DNA from 2 places in the Mesorhizobium calcicola genome. Region 1 is predicted to be linked to the other one. Evidence: predicted binding sites of a transcription regulator. Region 1 holds the regulator's gene; the other holds the start of a gene.
The links. Region 1 encodes LexA, which represses DNA repair genes until DNA is damaged. Its sites were predicted from a motif close to TGTTCNNNNTGTGTTCNG; they were not measured.

Region 1 (4,720 bases):
CTTGTAGTTGACGTGGTTGACCAGGATGACGGCGACGCGCTCGTCGATCAGATCCTCGATATCAGGCGCATCGACGCCTTCGAGCCGCAGCACAGTACCCGGTCGCGTCGAGACGACGCCTTCGGCCATATAGAGGTCGGTTGGAAAGCTGGAGCCCTCGGCGACGATGACCGACCGGTCAGGCCGCATCGCCAGCGCCGCATGCAGCACCTTGTAGATGTTGATCGAGGTCGTGTCGCAGACCACTGTCTGGCCGGCTGCCGCGCCGATCAGCCGTCCCAGCTGGTCGCCGAGCGCGACCGGCATGTCGAACCAGCCAGCGGTGTTCCAGGCGCGGATGAGATCCTGCGCCCATTCCTGTGTCGCGGCCTTCTGGATCTCGTCGAAGACAGCGGGTGAAGCGGCACCCAGCGAATTGCCGTCGAGGTAGATCACCCCTTTCGGCAGGACGAAGCGATCACGCATGGAGCGTAGCGGGTCCGCGGCATCCATCGCCTCGATTGCAGCGAGATCGAGAGTTGCATTCATGATCGACTACCCCAGCGCATGGCCGTGCTCGGATGAACACGTCGGGTGAAACCGTTGGCCGATCATGGGCAGTCCCGTGGGCACTGTCAAACATTATATATAATTTACGGAATGAAAGGCTTTCATATATAATTACCATCCAGACAAGTATGGATGGAGCGATGCTGGACAATGAGCACTTCTCGAAGACGGAAGCAGCTTACAGGCTGCTGCGTCGCGATATCCTCACCACCCGTCTGAAGCCCGGCGCGCCGCTCAAGCTGAGCGCGTTGCGCAACAGCTACGGCATTGGCTGGACACCATTGCGCGAAGCGCTGTCGCGGTTGGAGGCCGAACGCCTGGTGACCGCCATCAGCAATCGCGGCTTTGCCGTCGCTCCGGTCTCGCGCACCGAACTTGAAGACCTGTCGCGCGCGAGGGCGGTGGTTGAGCTGCCGCTGCTCCAGGAATCGATCGAGAAGGGCGGCCGTGCATGGGAGGATGCCGTCGTCGCTGCCCATTACCGGCTGTCGCGCTGCAAGACCGCAGTCGACGACCCGTCCGATGAAGTGGTCGACGAATGGGATGAAAAGCACGAGGCTTTCCACGCGGCACTGCTCAGCGCGGCAACGTCCGCCTGGCTGCTGACCTTCCATTCTACGATCGCCGATCAGTTGCGTCGCCATCACCGCTTCCTGGGCCTGGCGCCAACATTGCGGGCGGTTGCCGGCCTGCAGCATGGCTATGAAGAGGCCGTGGCGGCATTGCGCAGGGCCGTCGCGATCGAACACCACACGGCGCTCATGGAGGCGGCGCTGGATCGCAACGTCGAGCGTGCGAAAACCCTGATGACCGCCCACATCGGCTATACGCTGCATGTCTATGTCCACGCCGGCGATGGCACAAACGAGCGCTGACTGCCGGCGATGAACAAGGGCAAGAAATTTGCGATTTCTCCGGCAAAGAAAGTTGGCATTTTGGCTTCGTTTCGTTCACGGCAAACAAACGGCCAGAAAGGTGTAGTGCCGGCCGATCGAGGTCTACCGGCAGGTGATACCAAGCCTCGGTGCAGGGGGTCGGCCACAGGCCATTAACCAAACAATTTCAATGCAGGCAGCTGCGCCACGGTTGCAGTCGGTGGTCTATCGCGGCCCGCTCCCAGGCGCCAAATAATTTCAGCCGCCTTAACAGATTCATTAAACTTTAAACGGTTGCGGAACACAACTGGAACAGATAGTGTTTGTTCTGGGTTTGTTTTTTCGATTCTGGTTTCAGACAATGGGGGTCGCCATGCTGACGCGCAAGCAACACGAACTGCTGATGTTCATCCATGAACGGCTCAAGGAAAGCGGCATTCCGCCGTCCTTCGACGAAATGAAGGAAGCACTCGACCTCGCCTCCAAATCCGGAATCCATAGGCTGATCACGGCGCTGGAGGAGCGCGGCTTCATTCGCCGGCTCCCCAACCGGGCACGCGCGCTGGAAGTGCTGCGGCTGCCCGACTCGATCGCGCCCGGCCTCAACGCGGCTAAAAAGTTTTCACCAAGCGTCATCCAAGGCAGTCTTGGGCAAGGCGGCGTTGGCCGGCAAATCAAGCCGGCGCTTTCGCGGACGCCTTCGGCTGGCAATGACGACGATGTGGTCTCCGCCGTGTCGATCCCGGTCATGGGCCGCATCGCCGCCGGTGTGCCGATCGATGCCATCCAGCACCAGACGCATTCGATCTCGGTGCCGCCGGACATGATTATGGGCGGCGAGCACTACGCCCTGGAGGTCAAGGGCGATTCGATGATCGAGGCCGGCATCTTCGACGGCGATACCGTCATCATCCGCAACGCCGATACGGCCAGCCCCGGCGAGATCATCGTGGCGCTGGTGGATGAAGAGGAAGCGACGCTGAAGCGGTTCCGCCGCAAGGGCGCCTCGATTGCTCTCGAAGCTGCTAACCCAGCCTATGAAACCCGCATTTTCGGACCGGACAGGGTCAAGGTGCAGGGCAAGCTCGTCGGACTGATCAGGCGCTACTGAGCAGGGCTTGCATCCGGCTTTTCGGGTTTGCGGTAGGGCGGCAGCCCCCTCGCCTCGCGCGAAAACTTGCGCTGCGTGTGCCAGGGCCGGTATGGGCTGTCCACAGCGAAGCTGATCGTCGCCGGCGTGGTCGCCGACTGTCGATCGAAGAAGACGGCCGCACTGCCTTTGCGAGCCAGTTGTCGTTTGGTGATGACGAGCACCAGCGGGTTGTGACAGGGGTCATAGGCCGTGGCGTCATTGATGACGATCAGATCGGCAAAGCCGCAGGCTTTCCAGGCATCGTTTCGGTCTTCGACATGCGCGATGATCGCACCGGACGGATGCTTGGCGAGACAAACGCCGGATGTGCAGTAGAAAGGCGCTCCCGGCGGCATTCCGGCGGCATCCGCTATATCGAATTGCCCGTCTCCGTTGCTGAACACCTCCGGCATGACGATGGTTTCGGATGTCAGCGCACGTTTCCAGTTGTCGACTGTGAATTCGTTCGGACGTGCGCGGCTGACCGCGAGTTCGCCGCCCCCGATCGGCAACGCAACCAGCCTGGCGTCCTCCGAGATCAGCACGTCCGGTGTTCGCACATCCGAGACGGTCAGCAGGCCGGCAAGCGCGAATGGAAGGGCTGCGAGCCGCAGCCATGTCGTCGCCATCGTCGCAATGACCAAGGCAATCGCCACAAGCAGGACGGACTGCTGCGAAATCAACCCGACCGCATCGACCGGCGAGCGCTCGGAAATCCATCCGGACATGGCGATCATCGCCGTCAGGCCTTTGCCCATCACGTAGAGAAAGGGGCCATCGGCGCCGAATGGCATCGCCAGCGCGCTGAGGACGGCGAAAGGCATGACAACCAGCGACACGATCGGCATGATGGCCAGATTGGCGAACAGGCTGAGCGGCGACACCCGTTGAAAATGCCAGATGGCAAACAGCGCCGTGGCGCTGCCGGCGATGATCGACGTCATGGCAAGGCCGCCAGCCGCCAGCAGGAATTTTCGCGCGAGAAAGCCGGGCAGCGATCGCCGTAGCGGCGGCGGTCTCGTTTTTCCCGCACGATGATCCGACCAGCCGGCATAGGCGCCGACCAGCGCCGCGGTCGCCGCGAACGACATCTGGAAGCTCGGGCCGACCACCTCATGCGGCGACACCATAATGACGGCGATCGCCGAGATCGCCAGATTGCGCATGGTCAGCGCCGCCCGATCGAACAGCACGGCAATCAGCATCACCGCCAGCATGATGAAGCTGCGCTCGGCGGCAACGACGACGCCAGAGATGATGAGGTAGGCGGCGATCGAGAAAAGTGCCGCGGCGGCAGCATATTTCTTGACCGGACGGCGCGCGGAAAAGTCCGGAAACAGGGCGAAGGCGCCACGCAGCAAGCCCATGATTGTGCCGGCGACCAGCGCCATGTGCAGTCCGGAAATGGAGATGATGTGGTAAATGCCGGTACGCCGCATCGCTTCGTTGACGTCATCGGGAATGCCGGCGCGCACGCCGACGATCAGCGCCGCGGCGATCTCGCCCTCGGCGCCACCGACGCTGCCCCTGATATGGTCGGCGATGGCTTCACGGGCATTTTCTATCCCCGAGGCAAAGCGGGCCGACAGCGGCATGTCATTGTCAGCGCCGGCGACCATCTTTGGATTGCCGAGAAAGAACCCGCTGCCGCCGATGCCGGCGAAATAGCTGTCGAAGGAGAAGTCGTAGCTGTCCGGCCGCACCGGGCCCGTCGGCGGCAACAGCCTGGCGTAGCCGGTGATCAGGGAGCCGGCGGTGATTTCTGCCGGGATCGTTCGTGCCGAAAGCCGAACCCGCTCCGGTGCATAGCGTAAATTCGGCCGGGCGGTCGATGTCACGTCGATGGTCAGCCGGATGCGGCCGCTCTCCATCCGGTCGAGCGTGACCACCCGGCCAGTCACTTGCGTCGAGATTTCCGAACCCAGCATCTGCGTTCCCGTCCGCCATGTCTCCACCTTTGCGACGAGCAGGCCCAGCGCGCACAACAGCGCCGCCATGAAACACAGATGGGTTTTCAGCCAGGAACGCGAGACCAGCGCACAGAGCGCCGTCAGCGCAACGACCGCGACAGGCTTTGGAAAGTCGGGCTCCGCCGCCAGCGAAAAATAGCCGATCGCTCCGATCGCCAGGCAGACCGGCACCAGCAGAAAAGCGATGCCGCGGT
Region 2 (4,720 bases), on a different contig from region 1:
GCGTGAAGCGGAATTTCGTCGCGTCATAGCCGATGTTGGATTCCGCGCCGGAAAACTTCACTGCATGGGCAACGCCGGCCTGCTTGCAGGCGTCGATGAAGCGGCCCTGCGTTTCGGTCATATCCTCAGTGGCGGTCGAAATCATCAGCACGCAGTCGATGCCGTCGAGTGCAGCGCCCAGGGTTTCAGGCCGGCGCATGTCGCCCTCGACCAGTTGCACACCGGCAAGCTCGTCGAGGCCCGCCGCCGATGCCCGGGCCGGATCTCGCACCAGCGCCCTCACCTCATGCTTCTGCCGCGCGAACTCGCGCACGATCGCCTTGCCGTTCAGGCCGGTGGCGCCTGTCACCAGGATCATGGTCTTGTCTCCGTTCAGGATTGATGCAGCCGCCCTGCCGGCGACCGCACCTTGAAGACGAAGAGACGCGGGCAAAGGATTCCACCGGAAGCATCTTTTATCGGCAAGACGCCTTCGCCCTGCCTCCGGTCATCCCGCCAGCGCGTAGCGGTTGACCACCATGCCGCAGGCATAGGCTTTCGAGCCGAGCAGCCGCAGGGTCTTGAAACCGCCACGGTCGAAGATCCGGCGCCCCGCGCCGAGCACCGCCGGGTTGACGAACAGCTGGAACTCGTCGACCAGCCCGGCCGCGATCAGAGCGGAGGCAAAGCCGGCGCCGCCGAAGACGGCTATGTCGCCGCCCTCGCCCGCCTTCAGTGCGTTCACCTCGCGCGACAGGTCGCCGCTGGCCACCGTCGTGCGCTCCCATCGCGAGGCTTTGAGCTTGTCGCTCGGCACCACCTTCCGGGCGTCGACGATGCGCTGCGCAAAGGCATAGAACGGATCGCGCGGAAATTTCTTCGCCGCATTGCCCCAATGGGTCAGATACCCCTCCTCGGCCATCTTGCGGCTGAGCAGGATGGTGTCGATGCCGGCGAAGACGGCGTTGAAATCCTGCTTCAGCGCGTCGTCCCAGGCACTGTCGTCGGCCCATTCCCAGAGCTGCCAGGGATGGTCCTGATTGGCGCCGACAAAGCCGTCGACTGACATCTGCATCTGCAGGATCAGCTTTCTCATCGTCGATCTCCTCGGTTTGTCAGGGCTCATGGATGCGGGTGAACGCCTGTGCCGGCGCGCCGCCACCAGGCAAAACGGTTTACATTTGGAACCATTGACGCAAGACCAAAACAGTGTCAATAGTAAAGTGATTTACAAATGGAACCATAGAGATGTCGACGCGCGAAAAATCCGGTTGCCCGATCAACCTGTCGCTGGAGCTGCTCGGCGACCGCTGGACGCTGCTCATCATCCGCGACCTGATCTTCGCCGGGAAAAGGCATTTTCGGGAATTCCTGCAGTCCGACGAAGGCATTTCCTCGCGCACGCTGGCCGAGCGGCTGCAGACGCTGCAGGACGAAGGCATCCTCACCCGCAGCGACGACCCGACCCATGGGCTGAAGACGGTCTACCGGCTGACGGAGGCAGGCGTCGACCTGCTGCCCGTGCTGGCGACCCTCGGCGCCTGGGGCAGCAAGCACCGCAAGGCCGACGACAAGCTCGCCCGGATCGCCGACGAACTGGCGGCGGGTGGCGAGGCGGCGCTGGAGCGGATGAAGGTGGCGTTGCGGGCTGAGCATCTGGCGAACACATGATCGCCGAAGCTCTGAAAGACGCCCGGAGACCGACGACCTGACTCCCATCGGCCGCAATGAAAATGGGCCATCGCATACGCTGGGCGATTGGGTCCGTCTTCACGATGAGTATGATGATGGTCGATGACTATCCATTTATCGCCGCGCAGCTGGGCAACGCCCTGCCTTGGCGGTCGTGATGCATCAGATGCTGGTTGGCGGCATCGATGTGGTCGCAAAGGAATGAACAGCCGGTACACCGATAGTCGGCATTGGGCGGAAACATGAAGTGATAAATGATCAACTGGCTGCGGCTCTTGAAGAGATCGGCCAGCGATTTCCTTCCCTGGGTCGTATCGAACTCGTAGGGCTTGTCGATCCGCAACCAGGGCAGTGCTCGCCGGTCCGCCGCGAGTTGTTGGCGTTGGCGCGTAAACGCCTTTTCTTTCTGGAGATGCGCTTTGTGCGCTTCAAACCAATCCGTGTAAGGCGCGATGATGTGGTCGGTCATTTCGTCCTCCTTCCGCACTCTGGCGCATGCTGACAGTCTCGTTGCCTGTCTTTAAGACGCTGTTGAAAACCGCGATCCGACACGACTGTGCAATTTGTGTTGAAGAACGCAGCTGATACCACCGGACGCGGACATATCGCTTGACAGTCGTGCGCGCTTTGTTCTCCATATGTTCCGATCTATCAGCAACTGCGGATGAGCGGTCGGGATGGAAACGACAGCCACCATCCTGCATGCCGATCTCGACGCCTTCTATGCCTCCGTCGAGCAGTTGCTCGATCCGTCGCTGCGCGGCAAACCGATCGCGGTCGGCGGCGGCGTCGTGCTTGCCGCCTCGTATGAGGCGCGCGCCTTCGGCGTGCGCGGCGGCATGCCGGGACGCAAGGCGCGCGAGCTCTGTCCGCAGCTTATCTTCGTCGGCGGCAATTTCAGCCACTACCAGCGGCTGGGCGACGCGGCGATCAAAGTGCTCGACGATTTCACGCCGCTGGTCGAGCGCATCTCCATCGACGAGGCCTTTGCCGATGTTGCCGGCTGCACGCATCTGTTCGGCTCACCGGAGAAGATCGCCACAGCCATCCGCGGCCGCGTCCGCGCCGAACTCGGCCTGCCGATCTCGATCGGCGTGGCGCGCACCAAGCATCTGGCCAAGATCGCCTCGCAGGTGGCCAAGCCCGACGGGCTGGTGGTGGTCGACCCCGGCACCGAACTCGCTTTCCTGCACGATCTGCCGGTCGGGCTGATGTGGGGCGTCGGCCCGGCGACCAGGGCACGGCTGGCCGAAATCGGCATCGAGACCATCGGCCAGCTGGCCAGGACGCACAGCGGCGCGCTGACGCGGCTGCTCGGTCCCGCCGCCGGCGAAAAGCTCGCCGCATTGTCGTGGAACCGCGACCCGCGAAGGCTGGAGACGCATCGCCGCGCGCAGTCGGCCGGTGCCCAGTCGGCACTTGGCCAGAAGCCTGCCGTGGCGGCGGTCATCGTGCCCACGCTGCTGCACCTGGCTGACCGCGTCGCCAGCCGGCTGCGCGCCAAGGCAAGGCCCGGCCGCACGGTGACGGTGCGCGTGCGCTTTGCCGATCTCAGCACTGTTTCGCGCTCGATCACGCTCGACCAGCCGATCTCGGCCACCACCATGCTGGCCGAGATCGCCGGGGACCTGGTGCGCGGCGTGCTTGCCGACCACCCGCACGAGAAAACGATCTCGCTGCTGGCGATCTCGGTGTCGCATCTTGAGGAAAGTGCCGAGCTGCAGCTCGAACTGCCGCTCGGCCTCGCCGACGAGAAGAGCAGGCCGGGCACGCGCAAAGGCCTGGCGCGCTTCGGCGCCGACCGCGCCATCGACAAGATCCGCGAGCGCTTCGGCAAACAGGCGGTCGGCTACGGCACGGTGGCGCTGGAGGCGGCACGCGCGGTTCCCGACGAGTTCAGGGAACTGGCGCAGAAGGAGCTGTGAGGGCAGTCGAAGGGCATCGTGTCCTGCATGTGACCGCGCAAGGCGTCATAACTGGCGGCGGCAAAGAGTGACTTGATTTCCGCCCTGGCTATTCGAGTAAGGTGTAGCGGCCACAAGCCATGGAATCCGATGTTCGCACCCTTCATCGTTTGCGCGTTGGTCACAGCTCTCAGCGCGGTTGTCAGTCTCGGTTTCTCCTTGGCTGCCGCTAAGAACGCAACCGGCGACGCCCGGACAATGGCATTGTACGGTTGTGCACGCAGTGTGGCTTTGGTAGTCGCGAGCGCCGTGCCATTTTTTACAGGTTCTGTGGAATGGCTTGAAGCCGTCGCCTGGATAATGATCCTTGTGCAGGCTGGGGACGCTGTCATAGGCACCGCCATCGATGATCGGATGAAAACCTTCGGCCCGGCCGGCGCATCGCTCGCCAACCTTATGGCTCTCCTATGGCTCATCCAGTCTGTTCAATGAGATCGCGGCACACCGGATCAGATCAGGACATCGCTCATGTCGTTGATCCATCTGGTTTGCCGCGTCGCTTCGAGCGATCCATGCGCGTCGAGCGACCGGACCGCCGAAAAATCGAGGCCGGTTTCGGTTTCGATTGAAACGACGGTCGTCTGAATGAGCCGGTTGCGCATCTCATCGACCGTATACGGCTTCAGCCCGGAGAAGACCTTGGCCTCATAGAGCGCCTGGACATATTGCGTCTGCCCGACGATGAAGGCGGCGGCGACGGGCTTGGTGGCCGATTTCTGGAGCACCGCGACCTTCCAGAAGGACAGCGGAATCTGCCAGGGGCCGCCTTTGCGGGTCCTCCCGTAAAGCGGGTCGTCGTCACGGTAGATCGGTCCGGTAAAGATCGTGAGGCGCTTCTTGGAGGTTTGCGCCTTGTCGAGAAGATAATCTTCCAGATTGCCCCAATCGATGTCGTTGTAGGTTTGAACCTGCGGCGCCGCATTGGTGTAGTGGAACGTGTCTTCGGAGCCGAGCTGGGATTCGGCGAGTGCCTGTGCCGCGTTCGACAATGGGCTCCAGCAAGGGTCGAGCAGGCGCACCTGGTGGCCGCGGCTGAACTGGACTGGATCGGATCCCTTGGCCTTTTCGTAGAAATCGCCATCCGG

Region 2: dinB (DNA polymerase IV) is a predicted target of LexA. The motif match lies at 2,300-2,317, and genes of this name have one in related genera.

Annotation. Positions count from the first base shown of each region.
Region 1 is NZ_JBHUGY010000066.1:16,597-21,316, reverse strand. Features, by position in the region: gene kynU (kynureninase) at 1-528, opposite strand, end outside; gene ACFSQT_RS34135 (GntR family transcriptional regulator) at 690-1,424, shown strand; gene ACFSQT_RS34130 (hypothetical protein) at 1,598-1,786, opposite strand; gene lexA (transcriptional repressor LexA) at 1,798-2,535, shown strand; gene ACFSQT_RS34120 (ComEC/Rec2 family competence protein) at 2,529-4,720, opposite strand, start outside.
Region 2 is NZ_JBHUGY010000014.1:87,632-92,351, forward strand. Features, by position in the region: gene ACFSQT_RS07170 (SDR family oxidoreductase) at 1-358, opposite strand, end outside; gene ACFSQT_RS07175 (dihydrofolate reductase family protein) at 488-1,075, opposite strand; gene ACFSQT_RS07180 (winged helix-turn-helix transcriptional regulator) at 1,228-1,650, shown strand; partial or broken gene ACFSQT_RS07185 (DUF899 domain-containing protein) at 1,685-1,777, shown strand; partial or broken gene ACFSQT_RS07190 (DUF899 family protein) at 1,823-2,140, opposite strand; gene dinB (DNA polymerase IV) at 2,349-3,596, shown strand; gene ACFSQT_RS07200 (hypothetical protein) at 3,726-4,067, shown strand; gene ACFSQT_RS07205 (DNA/RNA non-specific endonuclease) at 4,085-4,720, opposite strand, start outside.